Regions from separate parts of the Actinoalloteichus sp. GBA129-24 genome, predicted to be linked through region 2. Evidence: riboswitches for the same ligand, from Rfam matches in the RefSeq annotation. Region 2 holds a riboswitch; the other holds the start of a gene.
What was found. A riboswitch is a leader RNA that binds a small molecule or an ion and turns the genes downstream of it on or off. The one in region 2 is predicted to bind S-adenosylmethionine.

Region 1: another riboswitch for S-adenosylmethionine. It lies ahead of UA75_RS03640 (methionine ABC transporter ATP-binding protein); the one in region 2 lies ahead of thrC (threonine synthase).

What each region holds. Positions count from the first base shown of each region.
Region 1 is NZ_CP016077.1:751,681-767,587, forward strand. Features, by position in the region: gene UA75_RS34300 (MvdC/MvdD family ATP grasp protein) at 1-317, opposite strand, end outside; gene tgmA (putative ATP-grasp-modified RiPP) at 317-664, opposite strand; gene rsmA (16S rRNA (adenine(1518)-N(6)/adenine(1519)-N(6))-dimethyltransferase RsmA) at 929-1,807, shown strand; gene UA75_RS03555 (peptide deformylase) at 1,867-2,478, opposite strand; gene UA75_RS03560 (DUF397 domain-containing protein) at 2,516-2,716, opposite strand; gene UA75_RS03565 (DUF397 domain-containing protein) at 2,859-3,059, opposite strand; gene UA75_RS03570 (DUF397 domain-containing protein) at 3,139-3,339, opposite strand; gene UA75_RS03575 (DUF397 domain-containing protein) at 3,466-3,675, opposite strand; gene UA75_RS03580 (helix-turn-helix domain-containing protein) at 3,617-4,501, opposite strand; gene UA75_RS03585 (hypothetical protein) at 4,892-5,104, shown strand; gene UA75_RS03590 (hypothetical protein) at 5,101-5,727, shown strand; gene UA75_RS03595 (hypothetical protein) at 5,724-6,101, shown strand; gene UA75_RS03600 (hypothetical protein) at 6,199-6,846, shown strand; gene UA75_RS03605 (hypothetical protein) at 7,047-7,298, shown strand; gene UA75_RS03610 (hypothetical protein) at 7,298-7,972, shown strand; gene UA75_RS03615 (hypothetical protein) at 7,969-8,496, shown strand; gene UA75_RS32510 (hypothetical protein) at 8,807-9,196, opposite strand; gene UA75_RS03620 (hypothetical protein) at 9,325-9,867, shown strand; gene UA75_RS03625 (SDR family NAD(P)-dependent oxidoreductase) at 9,878-10,570, opposite strand; gene UA75_RS03630 (sigma-70 family RNA polymerase sigma factor) at 10,788-11,723, opposite strand; gene UA75_RS03635 (NAD(P)/FAD-dependent oxidoreductase) at 11,723-12,925, opposite strand; SAM riboswitch class I at 13,299-13,390, shown strand; gene UA75_RS03640 (methionine ABC transporter ATP-binding protein) at 13,587-14,606, shown strand; gene UA75_RS03645 (methionine ABC transporter permease) at 14,603-15,289, shown strand; gene UA75_RS03650 (MetQ/NlpA family ABC transporter substrate-binding protein) at 15,477-15,907, shown strand, end outside.
Region 2 is NZ_CP016077.1:1,828,583-1,844,489, forward strand. Features, by position in the region: gene UA75_RS08295 (cytochrome P450) at 1-1,144, shown strand, start outside; gene UA75_RS08300 (ferredoxin) at 1,158-1,382, shown strand; gene nadD (nicotinate-nucleotide adenylyltransferase) at 1,432-2,055, shown strand; gene rsfS (ribosome silencing factor) at 2,187-2,618, shown strand; gene UA75_RS08315 (histidine phosphatase family protein) at 2,615-3,229, shown strand; gene octT (diglucosylglycerate octanoyltransferase) at 3,235-4,062, shown strand; gene UA75_RS08325 (DegV family protein) at 4,066-4,926, shown strand; gene UA75_RS08330 (ComEA family DNA-binding protein) at 5,072-6,046, shown strand; gene UA75_RS08335 (ComEC/Rec2 family competence protein) at 6,043-8,412, shown strand; gene thrC (threonine synthase) at 9,749-11,011, opposite strand; SAM riboswitch class I at 11,023-11,152, opposite strand; gene holA (DNA polymerase III subunit delta) at 11,532-12,512, shown strand; gene rpsT (30S ribosomal protein S20) at 12,827-13,087, opposite strand; gene UA75_RS08355 (sulfite exporter TauE/SafE family protein) at 13,341-14,147, shown strand; gene UA75_RS08360 (hypothetical protein) at 14,242-14,712, shown strand; gene UA75_RS08365 (3-deoxy-7-phosphoheptulonate synthase) at 14,918-15,907, opposite strand, start outside.

The DNA of each region.
Region 1 (15,907 bases), 1.1 Mb from region 2:
GAGGTCAATACCCCGCCGAGTCCGTACTTGGCCTCGAGATTGGCGAATCCGCGTTCGGCCGCAGTCATCGTGTTCGGGAACGCGTACGCCTTCGGGGATCGAAACCACGCGGCGGTGATGCCGTCGAGGTCGATGGTGCGGTACGGGGTGCGAAGCTGCCCCGACCACCGGCCCCCGGTCAGCTCAGCCGACACGCTGAGCTGACCGGGAAACCAGGCGGTATCGACGCGATGCACGGCGGTGTCTCGCTCCTGAAGAGCACGCACCATCGCGTCCGCGCTCACGTCGCGTTCAGCTGCGAGGATGAGAACGGACATCAGACCGGGAACGGCTCGTCGGGCACGAAGTCGTAACTGAAATCCTCCGAGGGGCCTTCGTCGCCGTCAAGGCTCGTCTTGTTCTTCACCGTGGGCGGTCCGGCCTCGATCAGCGGACGTCCCGAGGCGTCCACCGACATCTGCGTGTGGTGGTCGTAGCGAACCGTCTGCGCGGCCCCTGCCGTGATCGGCGGCTGAGGTTCCATTCCACGCAGCGCCCACGGGCGTACTTCGGCGCGTGACGGTTCGTCGTCGCTGGTCCGTTCGAACGGCGCGCCCAGCGGAAACTGTGCGCTGTGCGAGGCCACCGGGTCAGCGGCGAACCGGTCACGAACTGCTGTCGACATCTGATTCCCTTCACGTCACGTAATCACGTTGTCGTTCTCGGATCTCGGGCGTCGGGACCCACAGACGCCAGCCAGCCGATGGTCAACTCCTCTTGGTGCTTACTCGACACTTACACGATCCGTATCCAAATGAGTACGGACTGCACCTCTCGGCTTGACGGGGTGATGTCGGCTTGGCCTGCCGGGTTGCTGCTGGCTTGGCCTGGCGGGGTGACATCGGCTCGGCTCGGCGGGGTCGCCTCGGTGATGCCGTAGCCTCCGCGCGTGAGTGAATCGCAGAAGTCGGCCGGGTCGAGCGCGCTGCTCGGTCCGGCCGATGTTCGTCGGCTGGCTGCCGAGTTGGACGTCCGACCCACCAAGAAGCTCGGCCAGAACTTCGTGCACGACCCGAACACCGTGCGGCGCATCGTCTGGGTGGCCGGGGTCGGCGCCGAGGACGTCGTGCTGGAGGTCGGCCCGGGCCTCGGCTCGCTCACCCTGGCGCTGCTCCCGCACGCCCGCGAGGTGGTGGCAGTGGAGATCGATCCGGTACTGGCGGAACGGCTGCCCGCGACGGTGGCCGAGCGCGCCCCCACCCTGGCCGAGAAGCTGCGGGTGGTGACGGCCGACGCGATGCGCGTCGGGGCCGAGGAGCTCGGGGAGCCGACAGCGCTGGTCGCGAACCTGCCCTACAACGTCGCGGTGCCCGTGGTGCTACACCTGCTGGAGCGGCTGCCGAGCCTGCGCACTGGATTGGTGATGGTGCAGGCCGAGGTGGCCGACCGGCTGGCCGCCCAGCCCGGCAGCCGGGTCTACGGGGTGCCGAGTGTGAAGGCGGCCTGGTACGCCGAGGTGCGTCGGGCCGCGAACGTGCCGCGGGGCGTCTTCTGGCCGGTGCCCAATGTGGACTCCGGCCTGGTCTCGTTGCGCCGCAGGGAGGCGCCGCTCTCGACCGCCTCGCGTACCGAGGTCTTCGCGGTGATTGATGCGGCGTTCTCGCAGCGTCGTAAGACGATGCGTTCGGCGTTGGCAGGCTGGGCGGGTTCGCCCGCCGAGGCGGAGCGGCTGCTGCGCGCGGCGGACGTCGACCCGTCGATCCGGGGCGAACAGCTCACCGTCGCCGAGTTCGCGGCCATCGCGGCGGCCCGGCTGGCGGACGGCTGAGCGTCGGGCGGGGCGGGGTGAGTCGTCGCGTCGGCTGGTCGGGCGTTTGAAGGCGCGGGTCAGGTGCGGCTGTCGTAGTCCCACGTCCGGCCGGTTCCCCGATATTGCTCGATCGGGATGGGCACGGTGCCTTCTGGCAGGTGATCACGGCAGAGGACGCCATGGAGATGGTCGATCTCGTGGGCGACCAAGCGGGCGATGCCACGGCGGAACGTCGTGATCCTCTTGTCGCCTGCGACGTCGGTGTGCTCGACGTGTATCACCAACGCCCTGGGCACCCGACAACGAACGTCGAAGAAGCTCAGACAGCCTTCGTACTGCTCGTCGACATCCTCGCTCGTCTCGACCACCCGAGGGTTCAGCAGGATGATCGCCTCGTCGGTGCCAGGAGGGCGGACGAGGGCGGCAGCAAGGTCGATGCCGATCTGAGGAGCAGCCACCCCTATCCCCTTGCCGAAGACATGTGCCCGGCCGATGCGCTCGGCCGCAGCATGCAGTTCGGTGACGACCCGCTGCGCGTCCGCTTCCTCAGCGGGCAGCGCGAAGGTTCGAGCGGTACGCCGCAGCAGCGGATCACCGTCTTGGACGACGCCGAGGGCGGCCATGGTCTCACTGGGTCGGGTCTGGTGGGAGCGCCCATCGTGGCGCAACGTGGCGTCGTCATGATTCACCACAAGACTGCCTGTCTCCGTGGGGGCGGCGGGTTGGTCAGCGGAGCCGGTCGGCCTTGACGGCGTTGACGAAGGCGCTGAACGCCGCCGGGCCGACCTGGAGTGTGCCGCCGTCGCGGTTCTTGGTGTCGCGGATCCCGACGAGGCCGGGAGCGTGGCCGATCTCGACGCAGGTTCCGGTGTTCTGTGATCGGCTGGACGTCCGCCAGGCGGCTTGCCGCTGTTGGGGTTGCGTCATCGAAGGGCTCCCGTCACTGAGGTGGGCGGCCCCGTTGTCAGCTGGCGTCGCGAGCCCCGCGCCACTGCTTTGACGGTATCGGAGGGAGGCGCCGGGTGGGAAGCGGTGCCGCCGCGCCGCCGCAACCGATGCGGTGAAGGGCTCAGTTGAGCCGACCCGTTTTGACCGAGGTTAAGAAGGCCGCGAAGGCCGCTCGGTCGACCATGAGAGCGCCACCGTCGCGATTTTTGGTGTCTCGAATGCCCACGATGCCAGGCGTCTGACCGATCTCGACGCAATCGGACTGCGAGCCACTGCGGCTCGACTTCCGCCAGTTGTCGTGCGGTAGTTCGGGTTCCGTCATGGGGGCGCTCCTCGTCGTTGGTGCCGGGCGGCGCCGAGCCGGTGACTTCGCTGCGACGCCGCCTGTGGACCTGCCAGCCTCAGCGGAGTCGATCGGCCTTGATCGAGGCGACGAACGAGCCGAACGTCGCGGGATCGACGTGGAGGGTGCCGCCGTGGCGGTCCTTGGTGTCGCGGATGCCGACGAGGGCGGGGGAGCGGGCGATCTCGATGCACGACGTCTGGTTTGCCGTGTAGCTCGACGTCCGCCAAGCCCCGCTACGCTGTTCGTATTGGGTCATGAGGCTGCTCCTCACCGCGATAGCGAGGTAGCGCTGCCGGTGGGTGGCGTGAGGTCCCCGCTGCTATGACGGTACCTGTGGCGAGTGCCATGTGGGCAGTGCGCCGCCGCGCAGGATGGTGGCGCGCTAGCGAAGACGGTCGGCCTTCACCGCAGTTAAAAACGCAGCGAAGGTTGCGTGGTCGACGCGTAGCGTGCCGTCATGGCGGTTCTTGGTGTCCCGGATGCCGACGATTCCGGGAGCGTGGCCGACCTCGACGCAGTTCGATTCGGCGCCACTACGGTTGGACTTCCGCCAGTGCTTCAAGGGCAGCAACGTCATGACCTTTCCACTCATCTCTGAGGTGCATCATCAGTTCCGCAGAGGCGGCGCGACTGAGCGCCAGTTGCTGGAGACTAGCGGCCGATGCCATGTACGCACGAACCTCCGAGGCGTCGTCCTCGTCCAGGAACAAGCCGCTCCAACGATGTTCGAGGTGGATGACAGGATGGGTCTTCTCGCCTTCCAAGACCACGAACGGGCCTTCGAGTGCTCCGTGCCACCCCATGGCCATGGGCAAGATCTGGATCGTGATGTGGGGCTGTGCGGAAAGCCTGATCAGATGGTCGATCTGATCAGCTATGACAGTTCGCCCGCCGACTGGACGGCGGAGGACGGCTTCATCGAGTACGGCCATGTAGGTCAGTCCCGGCTTGGCCAGCACGGTCTGACGGCCCATGCGGAACGTCGTACGAGCGCCGATCTCCTGTTCTGACATGTTCGAACCAGCGAAGATCGCACGTGCGTACGGTTCTGTCTGCATCAAGCCGGGGACGAGGTTCGGCGACACGTCGATGATCCGGACCGATGTGCGCTCTAGCTCGGCCATTCCAGTGGTCTGCGGGGCGAGACCCGGTATGCCGACGCCCAGCCACCTCGGCTCGACGCTTGCCTCTCGCGCCATCTGAAGTAGCTGCTCCCGGCGATCCCCGGTTACGCCCAGGACAGCAAGGATGGCGGCGACGGTCTCCGGCGTCGCCACGCGCTTCCCGGTCTCGGTGAGAGACATCGTTGCCTTCGAGTACCCGATGCGCTCACCGACCTGAGCCATGGTCAGTCCGGTGGCCTTCCGTGCCTCCCTGAGTTCTGCGCCGAGGGCCCTTGCTTGAGCCTTGCTCGCCATGAGCTGACCTTACGGTGCCGAGCTGTCGCTGAGCACTACACCCGATTGTGGTCTTGCGGTCCTAGCCGCCGCGATGGTTCATTTAACCGACGTAAGTTTAATAAACCGGCGGCTCGACAGGAGGCTATCGATGTCCCTTGTGCTCTTGATCACTGCGCTGCCTGGACTCATCGCGTTCGTCGCGATGACCTGGGCGGCCGTCAAGTGCCGGCGCGAGAAGAGCGCGCCGGTCGGATCGCCGTACGGGCGCCGCAGCGCGAGCTGCGCGAGGCCCTCGCGATCGGCCCTCGCCCCTGTCCCCGGGGCGTCGGCAGGCGAGGCGGGAGCGGTTCCGAGTGCCGTTCCCGCCTCGTCGTCGCTGGTTTCGTCCCTGGTCTCCGGCGGTGCGTCATGAGCGCGCTCGTTCTCGGCGGCTCCGCCTTCGTCGTCGTGGGATTCGCCCTGGCCCGCTGGGGCTATCGCGCGCCGAGGCAGGCCCGGCCCGCGCGGGTGCGTTCGGTGTCGGTGATGTCGATCCTGGCCCGCTGCGCCGTCGAGGCCTCGCAGCAGGCGGCTTATCGGCCCGTGCTCGGGGGCCGCGTGCATGCGGGGGTGGGGTCATGACCTTTCGTGATCCGGCGGACTGGTCGGTGTCGGTGCCCGCCCGGCTGTCCGGCGTCGAGCAGGGGGAGTCGGTGGTGGTGAGCTGCAATCGAGCGCGACAGCACGTGCTGGTCGAGGGCACGCGGAAGCCGTTGAAGCCCGCGTTGGCCGCGCTCACCGTCTCCGATGCCCGCTGGTTGCTCGCGGCCCTGCGACCGTCGGGCCGGTCGATGTCCCTGCCTGCGGTGGGCAACGGGCTGGCGCGGCGCAGGCTGGTGGCGATTCCGGGCGCCTGGTACGTCGAGTTGTCGATTCACGGGGAGACGCAGGTGCTCGGGCGGTGGCGCATTCATGCGGACCAGGTCCCGGAGGCCGGGTTCGCCTTGGCCGAGTCCATCGCGCTGATCCGCGCCGACGCGCCACTGACCCACGGGCGGCCGACGGACTCGATGGTGCAGGGCGGCTCGATCGCCGATCTCTCGTCCGCCAGCGACGGTCCCGTGGCCACGACACGGCAGCGGGGATCACTGCCGGTACTAACCGGACCGGTCGGTGTAGTTTCCGAAAAGCCTGTGATCGGCTCCCCAGCGGTCGATTCCGTCGGGTTCGAGGTCTCGGCCGCCGGGAACGGCGGCGGGCGATGACCGGGATGTTGACCGCGAACTCCTGGTTCGTCCGATCGGTGCGGATGGGGGACACGCATCTCGGGCGGATCGAGGTGCGCGCCAGTGCGGTGGTGGTGTGGCCCGCGTGTGGGCTGCGGAGGTTCGTGGCGCTCAACCGGTGGCCGATCGACGAGTGCTACTACGACGACCAGCCCTGCGCTGACTGTCTCGCCACCCTCGGCCCGACAGCCGGACCGATGCCGCCATCGGTCGCGTGGTCGGTGTCGGCCGATTTGCTGGGCGACGACGCACCGCCCGCGTCGGCCGCGACGGCCGTCCCGACCGTTACGGAATCCGCCTCACCGCGCGCTGTCGTGCCCGCGCCCCGGCGTGTGTTGGCGGTGGTCCGGTGATCACCACGCTGACGATCACCACGTTCGCCGTCGTCGGCACCGTCCGACAGCTCCGCGCCGCCCGTGTGCGGCCGTATCTGCGCGCGGCGGTGCCGCGATGAGCGAGCCGCCGGGAGGTCGCGACGGCGGCGGAATCGCAGGTTCGCCACACCGAGGCGGTTCCGATCCCGTGCCGGAATCAGGACCCGACGGCTCTCTCGGTGCCTGCGCGAGTATCGCCGCCATCGCGGCGGAGCCGATGCTCGTCGATCAGATCACCGCGCCCGATGCGGGGCTGTTTCTCCAACAGCACAAGGTGTTCGTCGACGAGGGCGAGGCGCTGCCCGTCGACGGCGATCGGGCGGTGGCGCTGTGCGGAACGTGGGTGCTGATCGGCCCGCCGCCTGCGGAGGTGGAGCCCGGCGTGCCGGGAACCCATGTCGAGGACTGCCCCGACTGTCGCGCGATCCAGCTCGGCGAGGCCGACATCCCGACAGCCGACAACCCCGTCCACTGGTTCATCCGCCGGGTCGGCACCCGGACCGTGCACGTCATCAGCGACGACGGCATCACCGCGACTCGCCTGATCGCCCGGTGCGGCACGGCCTTCCGACTGGGCGAACCACTCGCACGGCTGGCCGAAGGCGACGGCGTGCCCTGCACCGCGTGCCTGCTCGCCGCACCGCCGGGCAGAGAACAGCTCGACGAGCCTGCGCGCGGCGACACACCTCGCCCGACGGCCACCCCGGTACCGCCACCGGCATGAATCACGCGGTCGGAAGGTCAGGCCACGACCTTCGCTCGGTACAGAAGCCCTCGATGCGCAGAGCAGGTCGGCGTCGGCGGCCTCCGAACCCGGCCCGACCCCCGCCCGCCGCAGGCTGCCGACAGCGGAAAGCGGCTCGTCTGGCTCCCGCGGAACCGATATCGTGACGCTTCGAGATCGATTGACCACGGAGGAGAGTCATGTCTGTGCCCGCACTGCGCGGCGAGCTGCACGCCATCGTGGCGGGGTTAGAGGCCTTTCCCACCGGGACACTCGGCCAGGCGGGCCTCCGGGCGGCGGGCGTGCTGCGTCGAGTGCTCGCCACCAGCGAGGCGGTCTCGGCGGAGGCGGCCGTCCGGCGGATCGAGCTGGCGGGCCTGGGTGTCGAGGAGTGTGCGGCGCGCGTTCGGGGCGGGATGGGCGCATTGCGGACCTATGCGGCGGCTTTGTGATGTCGGAGATCGAGGAGGCGGCGGCTGCGTTGGCTGCGGTGCAGGCCGATCTTCCGGTGGCAGCGGCACTGGCCGAGGCGGATCGGATCGACGAGATCCTCCGGCAGGTCGGCGTCCTGGCGGGTGAGTCGCGCAACCCGCTGCTCACCGTGGCACGCGACGAGCTGATCCACGCCCGCGACATCCTGCGCCGCACCGCCGGCCATTGGGGCGCGGCCGGCAGCCACCTGGACGAATACGTTCTCGACGTCCTCGGCATCGCCCCGGCGGTGGGGGCGATGCCCGATCGTGCCCCGGCCGTCGACGTCGCCACGATCGACCGGTCCACCCCGCCCGGCTGGCCCGACGAGCCACGCGGGATCAGCACCCAGAAGCAGGCCAGGCACGTGCTGGGGACACGGGAGTACGCACAGCGGAAGGATGGGCCACACGGGGAGTCGGCCTTCTTCGACGTCGAGTCCGCTGATCGACTCGGCCGGGAGGCATGGGAGAAGGGTCTTCCGGCGGGCAAACAGAGGCGCCACGTGCGGGACTATGACTTCGGCTATCCCATCGGAGTGGACGGACAGGGCTGCTATCAGACCCGCGTGCGCGCGCACCTGGATCGGAAAGGTCGGCTTCATGCACACCCCAGTGGGCCAGTCATCACCCGAGTACGTAAGGACCTTTCATGACTGAGACAGGCCTCACCGACTTCATCACCGGGGCATACGGCGGAGATCTCTCGAATCCCGACTTCTCCTTCGTTCGTAACCAGATGGAGACCCGCCCCTATGACCCTGCCATCGAACAGGTTCGTGCACTGGGTTCAGTGCAGGTCGCTGAATCGACTGATCCGAACTACGAGGTATGTTTCGGCTACGAGATCGTTGACGGGGGACGTATCTGGGTGCTGGAACTCTCCATGCTCGGCCCATTTGCGGTGTTCGCGCGGGCAGGCGGCGGCCAGTGGCATCGGTTGATCTACCCTCACGATGACGACCTCGAACCAGTTGAACATGCGATTTTCGCCATCCTCGCTGCGTGGCACATCGAATTCCCAGACAGAGTGGAGCTTGAAAAACCGTTGGACATGGCGCTGGCCTTCACCGACCCGGAGAACGTGCGCGTTTACCATGCGCTCTTCTCCGACGAAGACTTCGTGCCATGGGAATTCTCGCCGCTGTACCCGGAACTTTCCGCGAGGCCGCCGGATTGAACAGAGTTCAGCCGTGTTGGCGTCGGCTGATCAGGTGCCGCGCTGCCGGGATCAGCAGTGAGTCCGACATTTCGTGTGGTGGAGCAGTGTGAGTGATGGGGGCTGCCCACGCGGTGGCAGCACGCTGGCTCGTCCGTCAGGCCTGGGACAAAGGCGGATCGGTCAAAGGAAGAGATAATGTTCGGGAGTATGACTTCGGTTACCCGATCGGTGTTGACGGGCGCGGTAGATATCAGATGCAGGTGCGCGCACATCTCGATAACAAGGGGCGCCTTCACGGTCATCCTTGCGGACCTGGAATCACTCGTATTCACAGGGAGGCGCTATGAAACTCGAGGAAGTCATCAGCTTGATCACCACGTCGTATGGGGGCGATCTGAGCAGTCCGCACTTCTACTTCGTGGACCCGGCCATGGACCGGCGGCCTTACGATCCCGAGATCGGCTTGATCGGTGCCATCGACGGCGTGGAGATTCGGGAGTACTCCGATGCGAATACCTACTCGTCCTTTGCCTGCCTCATCAGTCATGGTGGCCAGGAATGGGCGTTGGAACTGTCGATGCTCGGCCCGATCGGTGCGTTCGCCCGGCTCGGCAAGCACTACTGGCACCGCCTTCTGCTGCCTGACGACCAAGACCTTCAACTGCTCGAACGCCGAATCTTCGGCATCCTCGCCGAGCAGAAGATCACCGTTGGACATGAATCTGGACTACGCCGATCCCGAGAACGTGCGTGTCTACCACGCACTCTTCTCGGACGAAGACTCCCTCCCGTGGCAGGCCTCTCCGTTGTATCCAGAGCTTCCACAGCGAGGGACTTATTGATCGAATGGGCGTATCGAGAGATGTTGGAGGGTGCTGCGGAGCTGGCGAGACGGACATCTTTATCCTCATTGCTAATTCCTACGGCGGCAACCTTGCTGATCCCGACTACTCCTTCATCACCAGTCAGATGGAACTGCGTCCCTATGACTCGCTGATTCAGCAGCTCGGCGCGCTCGACTCCGTCCAGCTGTCTGAGCACACCGATACCATCAACTACGTGGCCTTCGCCTACAAGGTCGATCATCCGCAACAGGAATGGGTCTTGGAGCTGTCAATGCTGGGACGGTTGGCCGTCCTGGCGCGTACCGGGGAGCATCAGTGGCAGCGCTTGATGTATCCCGGTGACCAGGACCTTCATGCAGTGGAGCAGCAGATGTTCGCCCTCTTTGCCGAACACCAGATCGAATTTCCCAGTAGGGCGACGTTGGAGCTGCCCATCGACATGACCTTGGACTACACCGACCCCGAGAACGCTCGCGTCTATCACGCCCTCTTCTCCGACGAGGACTTCCTCCCACAGCAGTTCCCGCCCCGCTGTCAACGGTGATGCGTGCAGGTCATGAGAGCTGTCCCGCGAGGAGTTCTTCGGAGCGTTCCCACAGGCCACGCGCGAGGACGGCATCGCCCGCCTGCGCGTTGCGCGGCGTGACGGCCCTGCGCCGGTAGTAGTAGGCCCCCGACTGCCAGTCCGTTCCGGGGACGCCTTCGGCAAGCCACACGATCTGATCCGCGCGTTGCTCGGGCGTGGGCAGCAGGGCGCGTCCGATCAGCGGCTTGGTGCTGAGCGATCGGACGAAGCGCATGACCGGGCTGGTGGTGTCGGCGGCGAAGTTCGTCTTGACGATGCCCGGATAGAACGAGGCCGCCGAGATGCCGTCGGCGTGGTAGCGATGCAGTTCCGTGGTGAACAGGATGTTCGCCGGTTTCGCCGCGCCGTAGGCGTGCACCGGGTCGTGATCGCGGTCGTGATCGAGATCGTCCAGGTGGATCTTCTTGACGAACCGCACCATGCTGGAGGTCTGTAACACCGACGCGCGTTCGGAGATCAGCGTGTCCAGCAGCCGCCGCGTGAGCAGGAACGGCGCGAGATGGTCGACCTGGAACGTCTTCTCGAAGCCGTCCACGGTCTTCTTCCGTGTGCCGACCACTCCGCCCGCGTTGTTGGCCAGCACGTCGATCTTCGGGTATGCGGTACGAAGTTGACCCGCGAGGTGCTCGAGGTCGATGAAGTCTGCGACGTAGCTGTCCACCTCGATGCGCCGGCGACGGCGCGGGTCTTCTCGGCCGAGCGCCCCACGACCACGACGGTGTGTCCGTGAGCGTCCGCCCCGAGACCGTGCAGATCATCGCCCGCTCAACGGGCGGCTGCCCCGCGATGCTGCGTTGTCGGGCGGTCGCGCGGTCCGGTCACCATTTCGGGCCCGGACCGTCTCCCACCCTCTCGTGAAGCCTGCGAGCCGAGGACCGTCACCACTTCTCGATAAGGGGGTCGTCGTGTTCGCGCCGATCCCATTGTTCAATGAAGCGGCCGAGGCGGGCCGGGCCCCCCACACTGCGAACGGCCGAGATCTTGTCGTCACGAATCTCCAGGACCACCACCGCCAGAACCCGGTCCCCGAGCGTGGCGATCATTGCGGGAGAGCCGTTGACCACGGCGGCGTGGATCGCTGGAGAGCCGCCTACCAACTTCCGCTTCGCCGCAGTCGGCTTGAAACCGGCTCGCACGATCGCAGCAATACGCTCGGGATCTGCGTACCGCACCAGCTTCATGGTCCAGTTGGCGCCGTCGGCGATCGCGGTCGCATCCTCGGTCAGCAACGCCACCAATTGTTCGGTACGGCCCGAGGAAGCGGCGTTGACGAACGCCTCGACGATACGGCGCGCGGCTGCGCTGTCGACTTCACTGATGTTGCGCTCGGCGGTCACATGACGCCGGGCCCGGTGGGCGTGTTGCTGGCTCGCGGACTCGGTGATGTCGAGGATCGCGGCGATCTCGGCGTGGGGGAAAGAGAAGGCCTCGCGCAGAACATAGACGGCTCGCTCGATCGGCGGGAGGCGTTCCAGGAGCAGCAGGACCGCCATTGTCACCGATTCTCGCTGCTCGACGGTGTCCGCCGGGCCGAGCATCGGATCACCATCGAGGAGCGGTTCCGGCAGCCAGTCGCCGACCGCCCGTTCATGGCGCATCTTCGCCGAACGGAGTCGGTCGATGGACAGGTTGGTGACCACCTTCGTCAGCCACGCCTCGGGTACCTCGATGTGTGCCCGATCTGCGGTCTGCCAGCGCAGGAACGCGTCCTGCACGGTGTCCTCGGCATCGGCGGCCGAGCCGAGCAGCCGGTACGCGAGTGAGGCCAACCGATCCCGGTTGGCCTCGAAACACTCCACGGTGGCAGCGTCCATCAGCGCGACTCTAGGTGCCGAACGCGCTCACTGGAGCGATCGGACACGATGCTCAGATGACGTTTCCGGGTCGGCAGCCCGTAGGTCGGGCGGCGCACGCTCCACAGGACACCTCGGAGCACGCCGGACTTGAAGGTCCCGGTCGGACGGCCGCGCAGGGACCAGGTCCTCGACTGTGCCTCGCCGTCGACGATCTGAAGGATCGCGTCCTTCTGTCCCAGGCTGAGGCAGTTTCCGAGGTAGGTCAACGGAACCTTCGAGATCACGCGACCGGTCAGGTCTCCGATTATCGCGGCCGTCGCCTGCCTGGCGGTGAGTCCCGCCGAAGCGCAGGACATCGGCAACGGCCGACCGTTCTCGCCGATGGCATAGACGCTGTCACCTACGGCGTAGACCTCTGGGTGTGAGACCGACCGCATCATGCGGTCGACGGCGATCCGACCGTCGGCTGCGACGTCGAGACCGCTGGCGGCGGCGATGGGGTGGACGGCGAAACCGGCTGCCCACACGATCGCGTCGGCAGCGAAGGTGGTGCCGTCCTCGGCGACGGCCCTCGTCGCCTCGACGTGGTCGATGGTGGTGTGCTCGTGAACTGTGATGTTGAACCGGTCGAAGACCCGCAGCAGGTGACGGCGAGCCTTCGGGCTCAGCCAGGCCCCCAGTTCCCCGCTGGTGGTGAGGGTGACCCGGAGTCCGGGTCGTGACTCGGCGATCTCGGTGGCCGCCTCGATCGCGGTCAGGTTGCCGCCCACGACCAGCACCGTCCCCTGCCCATCCAGCTCATCCAGTCGCTGACGCAGCCGCAGCGTCGGCTGTCGCTCGGCGATGTGGAAGGCGTGCTCGGTGACGCCAGAGACGCCGTGGTCGGCCGCGGTGCTGCCGAGCGCGTAGAGGAGGGTGTCGTATTCGAGCGTGCTGGTGCCCTCATCGTCGGTCACGGTGACCACCCGGCGCTCGACGTCGACGGCGGCGACGCGCGCCACTCGGAGCCGGATGCCCGTGTTCGCGAACATCGTCGCCAGTTCGTAGCGGCGTAGGTCCTGGCCTGCGGCGAGCTGGTGCAGGCGCATCCGCTCGACGAAGTCGGATTCGGCGTTGACGGCGGTGATCTCGACGTCGTCGGGATGGAGATGGCGGGCCAGGCATCCGGCGGCGAAGACTCCGGCGTATCCGGCCCCGAGGACGATGATGCGATGCCGCATTTCTCTGCTCCTGTCTCGTGCGTTCGCACCTTGAACGAGGTGGCATGCAGGTTCCTGACAGGGCTTCACTGTGACGTGAGTCACTGCAAGTGATCGTGTGGTCGGTGCTGATGCGGTTCGATCAGCGGTCGACGCGGCCTCGGTGCCGGTTGGCCTGTCCGGCGTGACTGGGGCCGCACGCCGAGTGCAATCGATGCTCGCCGCGATCTGTCGCCGGGCCTGCGGTGTTCTTCGCCACGCAGGCGCGGCCCGCCATCGTGCCTGGACATCGCGCCGCAGCGCTGCGGTCGTTGGGCGAAACGGGTGTCGATGCGCAGGTGTGGCCGGAATCTACTTGCGCGGGAACTGGCTCGTCGGTTTTACTCAAGAGGACCGACCATCCTGAGCGGCTGAGAGACCTGGCTCGAAGACGCCGCAGCAACCACCCACCCGTTGGGCAGGTGCTAACGCCAGGACCGATGGAGTCGTAGTGTTAGTTCAGTTCATGCTCACGCGCCGACGTGTGGTCGACCAGTGTCGTCGAACCGCTTCCGGCTGTCGGGTCCACCTCGATTCATCGCGAGTCTGACCCCCGGTAGTCATCGCCCCCTTTTCTCACCGCCTCCTCGTCGGGGCGGTCTCAGCGTGCCGCCTGTGAGCGGCCTGGCGTCGTGGAGCAGAGATGATCACTGTCGAGAAGCTGACCAAGACCTTCCCCGGTAAGAAGGGCGTCGTGCACGCCCTGGACGGGGTGACGCTGTCCGTTCCGGAGAGCACCGTCTGCGGCGTCGTCGGCCCCAGCGGCGCGGGAAAGTCCACGCTGGCTCGCTGCATCGCGCTGCTGGAGCAGCCCGACAGCGGCTCGATCACCGTGGAGGGCACCGACCTGGTGTCGCTGCGGGGCCGTGACCTGCGGGCCGCCCGCCGTCGCATCGGCGTGGTGCCGCAGGGCGACTCGCTGCTGCGGCAGCGCACTGCCGCTGGCAACGTGGCTCTTCCGCTCGAGAGCGCGGGTGTGAGCCCCGCCGCTCGGCGGTCCAGGGTCGTCGAGCTGTTGGATCTGGTCGGCCTGACCGACAAGGCGGGCAGCTATCCGGACCAGCTCTCCGGCGGCCAGCGCCAGCGGGTGGCGGTGGCCAGGGCGCTGGCGGCCCGGCCGTCCGTGCTGCTCGCCGACGAGCCGACCTCCGCGCTGGACCCGGAGACCACGGGATCGGTGCTGACGGTGCTCGATCGCGTGCGTGCCGAACTCGGCGTGACCGTGCTCGTGGTCACCCATGACATGGCCGTCGTCCGCCGGATCTGCGACGACGTCGCGGTGCTGGACGACGGGCAGATCGTGGAGCACGGCAAGGTGCTCGACCTGCTGACCGTTCCCGGCAGCCGGATCACCTCCTCGCTGCTTCCCGAGATCGACCAGGCGTCGAGCCTGCGGGGGCCTGCTGCCAGGGCCGACGTCGTCGCCGAGGTGGTGCTCGTCGGGTTCGCCGCCGTCGGGGCGCTGCTGCCGGAGGCGGCCAACCGGTTCGGCGTGGACCTGTCGATCCTCGGCGGCGGACTCACGCGGCTCGGCGACACCCCGGTGGCGCGGTTCCGCATCGGTCTGACCGGCGACCGGTCCGAGGCCGCGCTGGCCTGGCTCGCCGACCACGAGGCGACGGTCCGTCGCACCCCACAAGAGATTCCAGGAGTAGCCGCGTGAGAGAACCGACCCCGTGGGATCGGGTCTTCGACCTGGTGTCAGCCGCCACCGGAGACACGATCTACATGGTCGGCATCGCCACCGTCCTCGCCGCCCTCGGCGGCATCCCGCTCGGGGTGCTGCTGCACATCACCTCGCCGACGGGCCTGAGCCCCCGGCCGGTGCTGCATCGGGTGCTGGGCGTGGTGGTGGACATCGGCCGTTCGCTGCCCTTCGTGGTGCTGCTGGTCCTGCTGGGGTCGGTGACTCGCGCGCTGGTCGGGACGACGATCGGACCGACGGCGGTGATCGTCCCGCTCACGGTGGGTGCCATCCCGTTCGTCGGCAGGCTCGTTCAGGCGGCGTTGCGCGAGGTCAACGCCTCGGTCGTGGAGGCCGCGATCACCACGGGGGCCAGTCGGACCCGCATGGTCCGCAGCGTCCTGCTGCGGGAGGCGGGCCCGGCGCTGGTGGCCGCGATCGGCGTCACTGCGGTGACGTTGATCGGCTACTCGGCGATGGCGGGCGTCATCGGCGGCGGCGGACTCGGCGACGTGGCGATCCGCTTCGGCTACCAGCGCAACGACACGCGGATGCTGTGGGCATCGGTCGTGGCGCTCGGCGCGCTCGCCTGGTTCACCCAGCTGCTCTTCGACCGGCTCGCCCGCGCGATCGACCGACGGCGGTCCGCGCTGAAGATCTGACGCCCCGACGGTGCAGCCGCCCTGCTGGGGCTGCCCGCCGTTCTCGATCGCCCGTCCGGCGTCGAAGCTGGTCAGCGGACTGCTGAGTCTGTCCATTGTGGACTCAGTACTGACGCGCGACTGATGTCGCGCGATGAAGACGACACACGTTGCAATCCGAGAAGTTCCTCAGAACGGAGACATCGCCATGCGCATCAGACGTCGGGTCAGAGACGTGACCGTCCTGCTGGCGGCCTCGGCCGCGGTCCTGGCGGGCTGCGGGAGCGAGAACGCATCGACCACCGACGAGGGGGCCGCCTCGACCGACGGCCCGTTGCGGGTCGGCGTGAGCCCCGTCCCGCACGGCGAGATCCTGGAGTTCATCGACCAGGAGTTGGCCGCCGACGCGGGGCTGGAGCTGGAGGTCGTCCCCTTCAACGACTACGTGCAGCCGAACACGGCGCTACAGGACGGGTCGCTGGAGGCCAACTACTTCCAGACCGTGCCCTACCTGGACAACTTCCAGATCGAGCACGGCGGCGAGTACGAGTGGATCGAGGCCGTGCACCTCGAACCGCTGGGCCTGTACTCGGACAGCGTCGAGTCGGTCGACGACCTGCCGGACGGCGCCACGATCGG
Region 2 (15,907 bases):
ACTGATGCTCGACCCGCTCTACTCGGAGCTGCGCGCGACCGAGTCCGTGTGCCGAGTGAGCCTGCCCTTCGGCGAGGACGGCTGGTTGGTGACCCGGTTCGAGTACGCGAGGGTGGTGCTGGCCGATCCCCGGTTCAGCCGCGCCGCGTCGGTGGACCGTGACGAGCCGAGGCTCGGCAGGCATCAGCACAACGTCGGCATCACGACGATGGATCCGCCGCACCACACCCGCCTGCGCGGTCTGGCGGCCAAGGCGCTCACCGCCAGGCGGGTGGAGGAGTTGCGCCTGAAGACACGGGAGACGGCGCAGCGGCTCGTCGAGGATCTGGTGCGACACGATCCGCCGGTCGATCTGGTCGAGCACTTCGCCCTGCCGTTCCCGATCGCCGTGATCTGCGAGTTGATGGGCGTGCCGCCGGAGGACCGGGGTCGGCTGCGGTCCTGGGCCGAGGTGATCCTGTCCACGACAGGGGCGTCCCCCGAGGAGGTCGGGCGGCAGCGGCTCGCCATGCACGACTATCTGACCGAGCTGGTCGCGCGTCGTCGTCGCGAGCCGACCGACGACCTGCTCGGCGCGATGGTGCTGGCCAGGGACGGGGAGGACCGACTCACCGACGACGAGATGGTGCTGCTGGCTGGCGCCATCCTCACCGCAGGCCATGAGACGATCGCCACTCAGATCCCCAATTTCGTCTACGTGCTGCTCACGACGCCCAGGCTGATCGATCGAGTGCGTGCCGCCCCGGATCTCCTCGAATCCACGGTGGAGGAGCTGATGCGATCCGTACCGTTGACCACCGTCCTCGCCGCACGCTACGCACTGGAGGACGTCCGCCTCGGCGATGTCGTGATCCGCGCGGGCGATCCCGTCGTGGTGTCGCTGGCCTCGGCGAACATGGACGAGGAGGTCTTCTGCGGGGCGAGTGAGATCGATCCTGGCCGTAAGCACAACCCTCATCTGGGATTCGGGCACGGGAGTCATCACTGCATCGGTGCGCAGTTGGCGAGAATGGAGCTTCAGGTCGCGTTGGAGACGTTGCTCCGGAGGCTTCCGGGACTGCGACTCGGCGTCGAGGAGGATGCTCTCGAATGGAAGAGCGGGATGCTGGTCCGGGGGCTTCGCAGCCTGCCGGTCGGTTGGTAGGGAGGATCACGTCATGGGTCGCTGGAAGATCGACGTCAATCAGGGTGCGTGCGTCGGTTCGGGGATGTGCACGGGCACCGCGCCGGACCACTTCCGGCTCGACGGTGCTGCGGCCAGTGCCGTCGCCGAGGAGATCGACGCCCACGACGAGGTGATCGACGCGGCGGAGAGCTGCCCCGTCGAGGCGATCCTCGTGCGTGAGGCGGTGGGCGGGAAGGTCCTCGCACCGACGGACTGAGTCTCGGGTCGGCCGCCGCCTGTCAGACCGACGGGTAAGCTGCCCGCTCGTGGCCGAAACGACGGCGGTGAGCTCGGCAGCACGTCCTGCGCGTCGACGCGTCGGTGTGATGGGCGGCACCTTCGACCCGATCCACCACGGTCACCTCGTGGTCGCCAGCGAGGTGCAGGCTCGTTTCGAGCTGGACGAGGTGGTGTTCGTTCCCACCGGCAGGCCGTGGCAGAAGGACGACCAGACGATCAGCGCCGCCGAGGACCGCTATCTGATGACGGTCATCGCGACCGCCTCGAATCCTCGTTTCTCGGTCAGCCGCGTCGACATCGATCGCAGCGGCCCGACCTTCACCGTGGACACGCTCAAGGACCTCCAGCGAGCCCTCCCGGACGCCGATCTCTTCTTCATCACCGGTGCCGACGCCCTGGAGCAGATCCTGTCGTGGCGTCGGGTCGAGGAGCTGTTCGCCCTCGCTCACTTCGTCGGCGTCACCAGACCCGGCTACCAGCTGGTGGACCACCACCTGCCTGCGGGCTCGGTCACCCTGATCGAGGTTCCCGCGATGGCGATCTCCTCCACCGACTGCCGCACACGGGTGGCCGGGGGGATGCCGGTCTGGTACCTGGTGCCCGACGGAGTCGTCCAGTACATCTCCAAACGGAGCCTGTACCAGGGCTGAGACCGCCGTCGCGCGTCGTGGACGGCCGGGCCGTGTCGTCCGTGTTTCTCGGCGCGTCGACGTGCCGTGCCGCACCGGTACGCTCAGGCATTCGAGCGGGCGACGAGTGTGCCCGCCACGGAGGGAGAACTGTGGTTGCGACCGACGAGGCGCGGGAGACGGCGCTCGTCGCCGCCCGTGCGGCGGCGGACAAGAAGGCCCACGAGATCGTGGTGCTGGACGTGTCCGATCAGCTTGTCATCACCGATTGTTTCGTGATCGCCTCGGCCCCCAACGAGCGCCAGGTGTCGGCCATCGTCGACGGCATCGAGGAGAAGCTGCGGGCCGTAGGCGTCAAGCCGGTGCGCCGGGAGGGCGCCCGCGAGGGACGCTGGGTGCTGCTGGACTTCATCGACGTCGTCGTGCACGTCCAGCACGCCGAGGAACGTGCCTTCTACGGGCTGGAGCGGTTGTGGAAGGACTGTCCTCGGGTGCCGTTCGACGGCGGTGATCCGGGTGACACGGCCGGCTCGGGGGCTCAGGACGCCGATGCGGCGGCCAGCGTCGGGGACGACCAGGCGTGAGCCTGTCGCGACTAGTGCTCTGGCGGCACGGCGAGACGGACCACAACGCCACGGGCAGGCTGCAGGGACAGCTCGACACGCACCTCACCGAGAAGGGGCGTGCCCAGGCGCGGCGGGCGGCGCCCGCCCTGGTCCGTTTCGAGCCGGGCGTCGTGGTGACCTCCGATCTGCGGCGCGCCTCGGACACGGCTGCGGCGTTCCACGCCATCACCGGGATCGACACTCGGGTCGACACCCGGCTGCGGGAGACGCACATCGGTGACTGGGAGGGCCTGAGCGGCATCGAGGTCGAGGAGGGCTGGCCCGGCGGTCTGACGCGGTGGCGGGAGGACCCGCAGTGGGGCCCACCCGGCGGCGAGAGCCGGGTTCAGGTTGCGGAACGGTCGGAAGCGGTGGTCGCCGAGCTCGACGCGGAACGCACGGGGACCGCGATGCTGTGTGCGCACGGCGGGCTGATCGTCGCGCTCACCGGCAGGCTGCTCGGCCTGAGTCCGGCGCAGTGGCCGCAGCTCATCGGCATCGGCAACTGCCACTGGACGGTGTTGGAACGGCGGGCGGACGACGGTCTGCGGTGGCGACTGCGTCAGTACAACGCAGGCGTCGTCGAGTGAGTCCGGTGGACTCGGCGAGGGGAACGCTGCTGGTGCTGGGCGACTCCCTCACTTTCCACGGTCCCCGAGGCCCGCACCCGGCCGACGAGCCGGGGTTGTGGCCCAACGTCGCCTCGGCGCGGCTGGGAACGCGCGCCGAACTGGTCGCGGGCCTCGGCTGGACGGCACGGGATGCCTGGTGGGCGTTGACCCGTGACCCGAGGTGTTGGGCCGCGCTGCCGCATGCGCGGGCGGTGGTCCTGGCGGTGGGCAGTATGGACACGCTGCCCTCTCCGCTGCCGACCGTGCTGCGGGAGGGCATGCGCTATCTGCGTCCCGACGGTCTGCGACGTCGCGTCCGCGCGGGTTATCGCCGTCTGCAGCCGGGACTGGCCAGGATGCTCGGCGGGAGGCCGGTGGCGCTGCCGCCCAGGCTGACGGTCCGCTACCTGGAGGACTGCCGAGCCGCGGTCACAGCCCTCCGCCCGGACGTCACCGTGATCGGGATGCTTCCCTCGGTGCATCGGGCCGCCGAGTACGCCGGGGTCCACACCGGTCACGCCCCGGCCGTCGCTGCGGTTCGGACCTGGGGCTCGCGTACCGACACTCCGCTGCTCGACCTGCCCGCGCTGGTGACGGCGCACCTCGCCGCGGGTCTGGGCAATCCCGACGGGATGCACTGGGGCTGGCAGGCCCATCAGGACGTCGGCGTCGCCGTGGCGGAACTGCTGCTCGCGGGCGCTGCCTGCGACTCTGCCGACGGGCCCGCCGCGGAGCAGGCCGCCGACGAGGCGACCGGTGTCGATCCGGATCATGACGACCGGCAGATGCCTGCCACTCGGGTCACCAGGTAAACCGTGACCGTGGCCGTGGTGACCGACTCCACCGCCTACCTTCCGGAGGGGTTCGCGGAGCGGAGGCGTGTGCGGGTGGTGCCCCTGCACGTGCTGGTGGACGGGCGGTCGCTGCGGGACGGCGTCGACATGGGCGCAGCGGAACTGGCCGACGACCTGCGGGCGCACCGTCAGGTCACGACCTCCCGCGCGACCCCGGTCGAGTTCGCCGCCGTCTATCGCGAGCTGCTGCGCGACGGTGCGGAGGAGATCGTCTCGGTGCATCTGTCCTCGGATCTCTCCGGCACCTGGGACGCCGCCTGGTTCGCGGCCGAGGAGATCGGCTCCGATCGGGTCCATGTGATCGACTCCCGCTCCACCGGGATGGGACTCGGCTTCGCGGTCCTGGTGGCGGCCGACGCCGCGGGCGCGGGCGCGACGGGCGACGAGGTGGCGCGGGTCGCCGGGCAGACGGCCGCCCGCACCAGGACGTTCTTCTGCCTGGACACCCTCGAGTACCTGCGGCGTGGTGGTCGCATCGGCACGGCGGCGGCGTTCCTTGGCACGGCGTTGGCGGTGCGGCCCCTGCTGCACGTCGACGACGGGCGCATCGTGCCGCTGGAGAAGGTTCGCACCTCGGCGCGGGCGCTGACCAGGCTGGTCGACCACGTCGCCGAGGCGGCCGGTTCGGGGGAGACCGGTGTCGCCGTGCATCATCTCGACGCGCCGGAGCGCGCCGTGGAGCTGGCCGCGAGGATCGAGGAGCGGGTGCCCGGCTGCCGCGCCTGCCTGATCTCGGAGCTCGGCGCGGTGGTGGGCGCGCACACCGGCCCCGGCGTGCTCGGGGCCGTCGTGCTTCCCGGCGGACCCGACGGTGCAAGCTGACCCCGACCCACCGACGTTACGCCCCACGTCCGTCGCCTCGTCCTTTTCGCGTGTCGCTCCCGGCGAGTTGTCCACAGCGCTCCAGCCATCCACATCTTGATCTTGCAACCCCGCCCCGCCACCGCATCCTGCATACGGTGCCGTCATGGCTGTTTCGACGACGGCACGCAGGCCGACCTGCGCCGACCCACGACGACGGCTCGACGTCATCGTCACGGGGGACGACTGCGCGAACACTCCGGCCGTCGGCGGGAGTGCTCCCGCGCGAGGTCCCACCGGACCCGGCGCCGTAGGACGTCGTCCGGTCTCCGACGCCCCACTGGTCGCGGCGGGCGGCGGCAGACACCGCAGCGACCCCGGTCCGACCCGCATGGGACGGGCCGGGCCGCCTGCCGCGCCACGGCGGCTGGGCAGACTCGTTCGACGCTGGGTCCCGGCAGGCATCGGATCGGCCAGGCTGGACCCGGGCCGATCCGGCGCGCTCGCGGTGGGTGGTGTCGCCGTGATCGCCGTGGCCGTCGTCCTGATCGGGCTGCTCTGGCGGCCCGCTCCGACGGAGGAGCGGCTTCCCGCGCTGCCTCTCGCGGCGTCCGGTGTGTCGGCCGCGGACGGATCACCGGGGCAGTCGGCGGTGGTGTCGACGAGCGCCACGCCTGCGCCTGCGGCGGAGCTCGTGGTCAGCGTGGTCGGGCGGGTCCACGTCCCGGGCCTGGTCACCCTGACTGCTCCTGCTCGGGTGGCTGATGCGGTCGCGGCGGCGGGTGGTGCGCACCCCGATGCCGATCTCGACACGGTGAATCTCGCTCGAGCCTTGGCGGACGGCGAGCAGATCCACGTCGACGCGCCTGCTCCGCCGGGGGCCGAGGTCGATGGTGGGGTGATCGGCGGCGGGGTGGGCGGTGGAGCCGCTCAGGCATCGGCGGGGTCCGCACCGATCGATCTGAACACCGCGTCCGCCGCCCAGCTCGACGCGCTTCCCGGCGTCGGTCCGGTCACCGCGCAGGCGATCGTCGACTGGCGGGCCGCTCACGGCCGTTTCACCTCGGTCGAGGATCTGCGGGAGGTCGACGGGATCGGTCCGACGCGCTATGAACGGCTGAAAGACCTGGTGACGTCATGATGAGGCCGACGGCACGACGGGATCTCCGGCTGGTGCCCTCCGCCCTGTCAGTGTGGGCGGTGACCCTGGTCGGCATCCACGCGGGCCACCTCGCCGCAGCGTGCTTCGGCGCCCTGGCCTGTCTGGTGATGCTCGGATGCGGTCTCTGTGCCCGTCACGGGGTGCGGGTCGCACGACGCATGACGGCGGGCGTGCTGGCGGCGGGCCTGCTGACTGCTGCGGCGGCCGTCGGGGTAGGAGTCCGGGAACGCCATGCGAGTGCCCACCCGCTGCGGGAGGCCGCGGAACGAGGCGACGAGGCGCGGGTGCGGATGCAGCTCACCGACGACCCGGCTCGACTGATGACGGCGGGCTACGCGGGCGATCCAGGTGATGGGCGGCTGCTGGTTCGTGCCCGGCTGGCCGCGATGGAGCTCGACGGACAGCGTCGCGACACGCGTGGGCGACTGATCGTTCTCGCGGACGACCCCGGCTGGTCGGCGCTGCTGCCGGGCCAACAGGTGACCGCCGAGGGAGCGTTGCTGCCGCCTCGTCCCGGTGATCTGACGGTGGCGGTGCTTCGGGTACGCGGCCCGCCGCTCGACATCGGGCCGGTCTCGTGGTGGCAGAGCGCCGCAGACACGGTGCGCGGCGGTCTGCGCACGGCGGCGGAGGTGCTGCACCCTGATCCGGCGGGTCTGCTGCCCGCCTTGGTCGTCGGTGACACCGGGGGACAGTCTCCGCAGGTGGAGGAGGAGTTCCAAGCGGCAGGCCTGACTCACCTGACGGCAGTGTCCGGGGCGAACCTCGCGATCCTGTGCGGGGCGGTGCTGCTGCTCTGCCGGGCGGTGAGTCTGGGGCCGGTCCCGTCCACAGTGGCCGCAGCCGTGGCGCTGGTCGGTTTCGTCATCCTGGCTCGACCGGAGCCGAGCGTGCTTCGGGCGGCGGCGATGGGCTCGGTGACCCTGCTTGCGTTGGTGTTGGGCAGGCGGCGTTGCGCGCTGCCCGCGCTGGCAGGCACGGTGATCGCCTTGCTGTTGGTGTTGCCTGAACTGTCGACGCATCCGGGTTTCGCCTTGTCGGTGGCGGCGACAGCCGGCCTGGTGCTGTTGGCGCCCGGTTGGGCCGGGGCGTTGCGGGATCGGGGAGTGCCGATCGGTGTCGCCGAGGCCCTTGCGGTCGCGGTGGCGGCGCAGGTCGCGACGGCGCCGTTGATCGCGGGGCTGTCCGGTGAGGTGAGTCTGATCTCGATCCTGGCGAACCTCCTGGCCGCTCCCGTGGTCGCGCCCGCGACGCTGCTCGGGGTGTTGGCGGCGCTGGTCTCGCCGTTTCATCTGGGCACCGCCGAGCTGCTCGTGTATCTGGCGGGGCCGGAGGTGTGGTGGCTGATCCTGGTCGGGAGGCACGCCGCTGCCGTCCCGGCAGCCCGGATCGACTGGCCTTCAGGCGTGACGGGCGGGGTGCTGCTCACGGTGCTGGCGCTGATCCTGGTGCTGATCGTGCGCTTCCGGCGGGTCCGTGTCCTCCTGGTGGCGATGCTGTTGGTGACGGTCCTGTTCCTGTTGCCTGCCAGGCTTGTCTCGCCGGGCTGGCCGCCGAAGGACTGGGCGGTGGTGGCGTGTGACGTCGCGCAGGGCGACGCGGTCGTGCTGGCCACCGGAGAGCCGGGTCGCGTGGTCCTGGTGGACGTCGGACCGGACACCGGGGCGGTGCACGCCTGCCTCCGCGATCTGGGGGTGCGGTCGATCGCCTTGATCGTCCTGAGCCATCTTCACGCCGATCACGTCGGGGGACTCACCTCTGCGTTGACCGGCCGGGAGGTCGGGGCGATCGCTCTCGGCCCGGTACGCGTTCCCGACTGGGCGCACACCAGGGTCCGGGAATCAGCGGCAGCGGCCGACGTACCGGTGGTCGAGCTGCAGGCCGGGCGTCGACTGGCGTGGAGCGATCTCCTCCTGGAGGTGCTGGGGCCGGTGGACCCCTCATCGAGGGTCGACGCGGAATCGGGAACGGAGGTGAACGACAACTCGCTGGTGCTTCGGGCGACCACGCCGGCGGGCCGGGTGCTGTTGACCGGCGACATCGAACTCGCCGGACAGTCCGAGCTGTTGCGGTCGGGGGCAGATGTCGGCGCTGAGATCCTCAAGGTGCCGCACCACGGTTCGCGCTACACCTCACCGAGGTTTCTCGCGGCGGTCCGGCCCCGGACAGCTCTGATCAGCGTGGGAGGTGACAACCGTTACGGGCATCCGAGCGCCACGGTGGTCGAGGAGCTGTCGGCTCTAGGGGCCGTGGTGTTGCGCACCGATCGCGGCGGTGACGTGGCCGTGGTGGTTCGAGACGGTGACCAGGCCGTCGTCAGGAGAGCGGTGGAGAGCACTCCGTAGCTTGTGCCCGGCTCGGGCCGGACCCGGCAGCGTGCATCCTCTGCAGGCTGCTCCGAGGCAGTCTGCCCTGCCCACCTGCGTGAGAGAAGGGACGCCGCGTCGCTCGGCGGGTGGCTGGAAGGCAGGCGCCGCCGGAGAACAGGACGACAACGACTGGGCCTGCCCTGACGTCGTGGGCACCGACTCGGGTCGTCCCCGGACATGACGTGGCGCCGCCGGCGGGCGCCGGGCTTCGGGTACTGACACTCGACGGGCCGTACATCGGATGGCCGCCCATGCCGAGTTGGGCGGTCCCGCCATCCGGCGGGTGCCGATGCCACGGCAGAACCTGCCACCCGGCGGGCGCGCCGGGTGAGTCTTGCCTGCCGACGCGGCAGGCGGGTGGAACGAACCGCCACGGCGCAGAACCAACGGGAAGGGCGGAGGTGGAGGCGGGCGGGTGGGAAGGGGGAGGGGGAGGGAGGGAGACAACCCCGGCGGTCTCGGTCTCGGCCGCCGCCGCATTTCCGTGCGGCACGAGGCCGGTCGATGTGAGCCTGCATCTCAGCGCGGCGCCGGAGTCGGCCACGTCATGGACGGGCGATGCCGCCTGCCGCGCGCCGTTGCCAGCCGGCGCTACCCGGTGCTGGGGTACCGCTGTCCGGTTCACCTGACCGGGTCGTCGATCACGTCCGATGCCGCTGGGCCGGGGGTGTGACGGCTTGGCGTCGCCGCATACGTGGCTGCCACTCACCGAGTGGGCGTTGCCGCCGCACACACGGGCGCCGCAGATGCAGACGCCGCTCACACAGACGCGGTTTCTCGTCCCGGGCCGTCATTCGGCAGCCGACGTCCATCGCCGCGCCACGGAGAGACGCGGCGACCGACGGCAGCCGCCTGCCCCGGCGTAGCGGGGCGGCGCCGGTAGTTCAGCGGCGCCTGATGGAGCTGAACTGCGGTCCTGCTCCGGACCGGACCGAGCGACCGCGCCCGCGAATCCCGATCGCAGCGGAGACGGAGGACCGGTATTCGCCGCCGACTTCGCCTGTGGCGTCGACCCGGCACGTATTCCATGACTGCGCCCGGCCGATTCGTCCCGCCGAATCCGCCCTGGCCGAATGCGCCCGGCCCCACGTGCAGGGTCTGCTCGCCAAGCCCAGAGAGGACCGACTGGACGGCACCGCCTTAGACGCACCGCGCCGAACTGCCGTGAGGTGCCCCGACTGAAGACACTCCAGCCGGAGGACTTCGGCGGAACGGCGGGAACAGGCCTCGCCGTTAGCGCGCCGTCGGAGGGGAGACGACTGTCTGCACTCCGACGGCGCGACTGTCCGGCTTCGGCACAGGCTTCCGGTCGTCAGTACCCGAGTGCCTCGTGCACTGCCTTCGAGGAGGGCGGCACCGTGGCCTTGGGACCGACATGGTCCTGAATGGCATCGAGCGTCTTGAGCCCGTCGCCGGTGATCAGCAGTACGGTCTCGGCCTCCGGATCAAGCTTGCCCGCCTCGATGAGCTTCTTCGTCGTGGCCACGGTGACCCCGCCTGCGGTCTCGGTGAAGATCCCCTCGGTCCGGGCCAACAGGCGGATGCCCGCCACCACCTCGTCGTCGCTGACGTCCTCGATCGCTCCGCCCGTCCGCCGTACGGCGTCCAGCACGTAGGGCCCGTCGGCGGGCGCGCCGATCGCCAGCGAGCGAGCGATCGTGTCCGGACGCACCGGTTGCACCACGTCGCTGCCCGCTCGGAACGCGGCCGACACCGGCGAGCAGCCGGTCGCCTGGGCACCGAAGACGCGGTAGGGCGTGGGCTCCACCAATCCGAGCGTCCCCAGCTCCTGGAAGCCCTTGTCGACCTTCGTGAGCTGGGCCCCGGAGGCGATCGGCACGACGATCTGTTCTGGCAGCCGCCAGCCGAGTTGTTCGGCGACCTCGAAGGCGAGTGTCTTCGAGCCCTCGGCGTAATAGGGCCGCACGTTGACGTTGACGAACGCCCAGTCCTCGTGTTCGGCGGCCAGCTCGGTGGCGAGTCGATTCACGTCGTCGTAGTTGCCGTCCACGGCGATGAGCGCGCCGTCGTAGACGGCGGTCGTCAGCACTTTCGCCCGCTCCAGGGAGGAGGGGATCAGCACGATGGACCGCCAGCCCGCCCTGGCCGCCGCGGCGGCGACGGCGTTGGCGAGATTGCCGGTGGAGGGGCAGGCCAAGACCTGGAAGCCCAATTCACGGGCGGCGGCCAGTGCCACGGCGACCACGCGGTCCTTGAACGAATGGGTGGGGTTGCCGGTGTCGTCCTTGACCCACAGGTTCTTCAACCCCAGTTCGGCGGCGAGGCGATCGGCGCGAACCAGTCGGGTGAGGCCTGGCTGGGTGTTGGCGTGGTCGTCGACGTCGGCGGGCACCGGGAGAAGCCCGCGATACCGCCAGATCGATCGAGGCCCGGCCTCGATGTCCTCCCGGCGAATCCTGCCGAACTCGTAGGCCACCTCCAGCGGCCCGAAACACTCGGCGCAGGCGAACTCGGCGGCCAGCGGAGTTCGATTCCCGCATTCCCGACAGGACAGGGCGGCGGCGGGACCAAGGTCCAGCGTGGCGTTCGTGGGCGTGCGCAGGGTCGTCGTCATCGCGAGGCCTCTCCTCATCTTTCCCGCAGCGCGGGCCGGAATTGGCACCGTGATCGTCGAATGCCGCTGGACGCGGCCGGGCTGTCGACGCCGGTTGCCGGGGTTTCGCAGGGCCGGACCCTCTACCCCTCTGGATGAAGTGTTCAGTTGTGTCACCAACCCTAGGGCATCGAAACGGGTCGAAACCACCCTCTGTCCGAGGTGTGGGACCGCCGAGCCTCGGAGGTGCCCTGGGGGACGTCGAGCCGGGCCGACGAGCGGGCGGTCCGACTGACCAGGTGCAATCCCGGCTGCCGACCAGGGCAGACCCGAGCGGCGAGCACAGCGCGGCGCCGACGTCGGACATGCCACGTCCGTACCTCGGCTGTACTGCGACGAGGTCCTTCCCGACCCCGGAGGACCGCGCCGCCCCGCCGGGGTCTGCGGACCCGCTCCGACACCGAGGTCGCGGCTGGCCGGTCGCCGGCTGCCGGACTCGACTCCACGGAGGTCGGTCGGGGACCCGTGCCAGGATGAGCGGGTGAACACGCGAGTCGCCCCACCTGCTCCGGTTCAGCTCGTCCTCGGTGAGGAGGAGCTGCTCGTCGAGCGTGCGGTGCGGGCGGCGTCGGAGGCGGCGCGACAGGTCGACCCGATGACCGAGACGGTGCGGGTCAAGGCCGGCGAACTGACCCTCCCCCGGTTCACCGAGCTGGTGAGCCCGTCGCTGTTCGGGGAAGGGCGGGTCGTCGTCGTGGACGCCGCGCAGGATGCCGGACAGGAACTCGCAGAAGCGCTCGTCTCCTATCGGCCGCAGCCCGACGACGGGATCGTGCTGGTCGTGGTCCATTCCGGCGGTGGTCGGGCCAAACTCGCGAAGCAGCTTCCCGCCACCCTCCGCAAGGCGGGCGCGGACGTCCGGGAGTGCGGGAAGATCACCAGAGCCGCTGAGCGGGAGAACTTCGTTCGCAACGAGGTTCGCCAGGTGGGCGGACGGATCGATCCCGGCGGGGTCACCGCCTTGGTCGAGACGGTGGGGTCGGACCTGCGAGAACTCGCCGCCGCCGCCACTCAGCTCGTCGCCGACACCGAGGGGCCGATCGACGAGGCGACGGTGCGCCGCTACCACCGGGGCCGGGCCGAGGTGACCGGGTTCGCGGTCGCGGAGAAGGCCGTGACCGGCGATCGAGCCGGTGCGCTCGAAGCGCTGCGGTGGGCACTCCAGCTCGGCGTGCCCGCCGTACTCGTCGCCGACGCCCTGGCCGACGCCGTGCGCAGCATCGCGTTGGTGCGCGGGGCGCGCAACGGCGACCCGTTCCAGCTCGCGGGGGAGTTGGGCATGCCGCCGTGGAAGATCAAGAAGGTGCGTACCCAGGTTCGCGGTTGGGAGGAGGCCGGACTCGCCGAGGCGATGCACCTGGTCGCCCGACTCAACGGCGAGGTCAAGGGGCAGGCGGCCGACGCGAGTTACGCATTGGAACGCGCGGTCTTCGGCATCATCGACGCCCGCGCCCGGCACTGACTCCGCGCCCTCGGCGACGGGCGGGTGGTCGAAGCTCGTCCGCAACGGTCTCGGCAGCCGCCTGAGCCCACAGCCGGGCCTCACTGCCGACGTTCAGCGCACCGCACTCCCGCGACGGTGCCGACACGGCCAGCGATGACACCTGTCATGGCTGTGACCAGGCCGGACGCAGAAAGGACGCCTCGGGCAACCCGAGACGTCCTTCCGATGGTGCTGAAACCTGCCCCGCGTCTTTCCGGTGCCGTGGCGGCGACTCGTTCACAGCGCCGTCGGGAACCGGAGGTCTTTGCGGGCCGAAGCCCTTCCGGGACGGCTCAGAGCTGGTTCGCGCGCTGCGCGATCGCCGACTTCTTGTTCGCGGCCTGGTTGGCGTGGATGACGCCCTTGCTCGCGGCCTTGTCCAGCTTGCGGCAGGCCTCACGGCTCAACTCGACGGCCTTGGCCTTGTCACCGGCGTCGGCGGCCTCGCGGAACTTGCGGATCGCGGTCTTGACCGAGGACTTCACCGACTTGTTCCGCAGCCGGGCCTTCTCGTTGGTCTTGATCCGCTTGACCTGTGACTTGATGTTCGCCACGCGACAACCCCTCGGTCTCGATGTGTGTTCTGTCGTGCCGCGTTCGTCGTGGCGCTGCCGGGATGACCCGTGAGCGACGAGGCTCGACGGTCGCTGGCAGCCTTCCTCCATAGCGGAATGCCACACGGCACGACGGCGAAGTCTAACAGCCCCGGATCAGCGCTTTTGCCGCGCGCCGACCTGCGAGAACGCTGTGACGATTCTCGCGCCGCGAGGCCCCTCCCACGATGGTCGTGCTCCGTAGGCTCGACGGGTGTTCAACCCGCTCGATTGGCCTGGCTTCGCCGACGTGTCGATGGCCGCACTGCTGTTCCTGTGCGCCGCCGCGTTCGCTGCGGGCGCGGTCGATGCGATCGTCGGCGGTGGCGGGCTGATTCAGCTGCCCGCCCTGCTGCTGATCATGCCGGGTGGAGACACCTTGTTGAGCCTGGCGACGAGCAAGGTCGCCGCCTTCGCAGGCACGGCGTCTGCGGTTCCCACTTATGCGCGGCGGACTCGCATCGACTGGTGGACCGCCGTGCCGATGGCGTCGATCGCGTTCGGCGGAGCGGTCGGCGGTGCCGCGTTCGCGAATCTGCTGCCGGGGCAGGTGTTGAACGGGGTCGTGCTCTTCGCGCTGGTCGCCGTCGGGATCTACACCTGGCGCAAGCCCTCGCTCGGGTCCGTCGAGACGCCGCGCTTCGGACGGCGTGTGCAGATCCTGCTCGCCGGACTCGGCGGCATGACGATCGGCTTCTGGGATGGGCTCGCCGGGCCGGGCACCGGGTCCTTCCTGGTATTCCTGCTGGTGGGGCTGCTGGGCTTCGCGTTCTTACACGCCTCGGCGACGGCCAAGCTGGTCAACACCGCCACCAATCTGGGGGCGCTCTGCTATTTCATCCCGGCAGGCAAGGTCCTGTGGGGGCTCGGGCTGGTGATGGCGGTGTGCAACATCGCAGGCAGCGTCTCGGGAGCGTTGCTCGCGACCAGCCGAGGTTCGACCTTCGTGCGCAAGGTCTTCCTGTCGGTGGTCGCCGCGATGGCCCTGACGCTCGGCGCTCGGCTGTTCTTCGGTACCTGACTCCCTCGCCTTGTTCGTCGCCCGCTCGCATAGGTCCGGTATCGGTTCCCGCCGGAAGGTCGACAAGCGGTGCCCATGGCCAGAAGATGGCCGCGTGCAGTCTCGGCCAGACACGTCCTATACCCCGCGTCCGGTTCGTTTCCTCGGCATCGAGGAGGCAGGTGGGTGGCGGATCAAGTGCTACGGCATAGCCGAGGGCTCGCGATATCCGAGGGCCGAGTTGGTCGATGCGGGTGTCGCGCGCGCGGTCGAGGTCCTCGCGTCGGTCCGAGGCGATCAGGGCGCGCACGGTGTCGCCTACCTGATGGCCCATGACTCACGGGACCAGTGCGTGGTGTCGGTGGACTGGTGGATGCGTTCTCATGAACTGTGGCAGCGGTCGTTCCGCTCGTCGGTGGAGCGGCCGGAGGAGTTCTCCGAGATCCGTGAGGTGCTGGTGGCGCAGGTGTGGGAGTTGGCCGTGATCGGATACGAGCGCGCGGCGTGGATGCGACACGTGCTGGCGAACCGCAGCGGCCCCGATTTCGGTGCCTATCTCGACGACGCCTTCGAAGGGCTCGTCTGAGCCCTGTGGCCTTTCACGTGAGCGGCGTGGGGGAGAGGGAGACCGGAACCTGACTCCGAGCGTGCGCGGCCTGCCTGACCCGCCGCCCCGCCGCTTCCGCGACGTCGGCTCCCGTCTCGCTCTCCCCGCGTCGCCCCTGCCCCATCCGCAACGCACGTACCTCTGACCAGCCCGATCGGCCGGGGTCGGAATAGACCGCTCCGGGTCAGCCGTGCCTGGCCGATCGGCGCTCGGCGACGGCGGCGGCGAGCCCGTGCAGCGTCGACTCGGTCGTCTCCCAGTCCATGCAGGCGTCGGTGATGCTCTGGCCGTACTCGAGTTCCCTGCCGGGGGCCAGATCCTGGCGGCCCGCCACCAGGAAGCTCTCCAGCATCACGCCGACGACGCCGTGCTCGCCCGCCGCGAGCCGCCCGGCCACCTCGGCAGCCACGACAGGCTGCCTGCGGTGGTCCTTCCCGCTGTTGCCGTGGCTGGCGTCGATGACGGTCCGTTCGGGCAGCCCGGCGGCACGGAGCAGGGCCGTTGTCGAGGCGACGGACTCCGCATCGTGGTTGGGGCCCGCGGTGCTGCCCCGCAGCACCACATGGCAGTCGGGGTTGCCGGTGGTGCGGAGGATGGCGGCCAGCCCGCCGTCGGTGATGCCGGTGAAGACATGGCTTGATCCGGCGGCGGCGATGGCGTCGACCGCGACCTGGACGTCTCCGTCGGTGGCGTTCTTGATGCCGATGGGCATCGACAGCCCGCTGGAGAGCTGGCGGTGCACCTGGCTCTGTGCGGTCCGTGCCCCGATAGATCCCCAGCTGACGGCGTCGGCGATGTACTGCGGCGTGATCGGGTCCAGGAACTCGCAGCCCACGGGCAGGCCGAGCTCGAGGATGTCCAGCAGGAGCCGACGGGCCAGGCGCAGCCCCTTGTTGACCTGGAAGCTGCCGTCCAGGTCGGGATCGTTGATCAGACCCTTCCACCCCAGGGTGGTGCGGGGCTTCTCGAAGTAGACCCGCATGACGATGCGCAGGTCGTCGCGAACCGTCTCCGCCAGCGCCGCGAGCCGACGCGCGTAGGCCAGGGCCGCTGCGGGATCGTGCACCGAGCACGGCCCGACGACGACGAGGAGACGGTCGTCGCGGCCCGTGAGGACGTTGATCACCTCGTCGCGGCCGTCGGTGACCACCTGCGCGGCCTGGTCGCTCAGCGG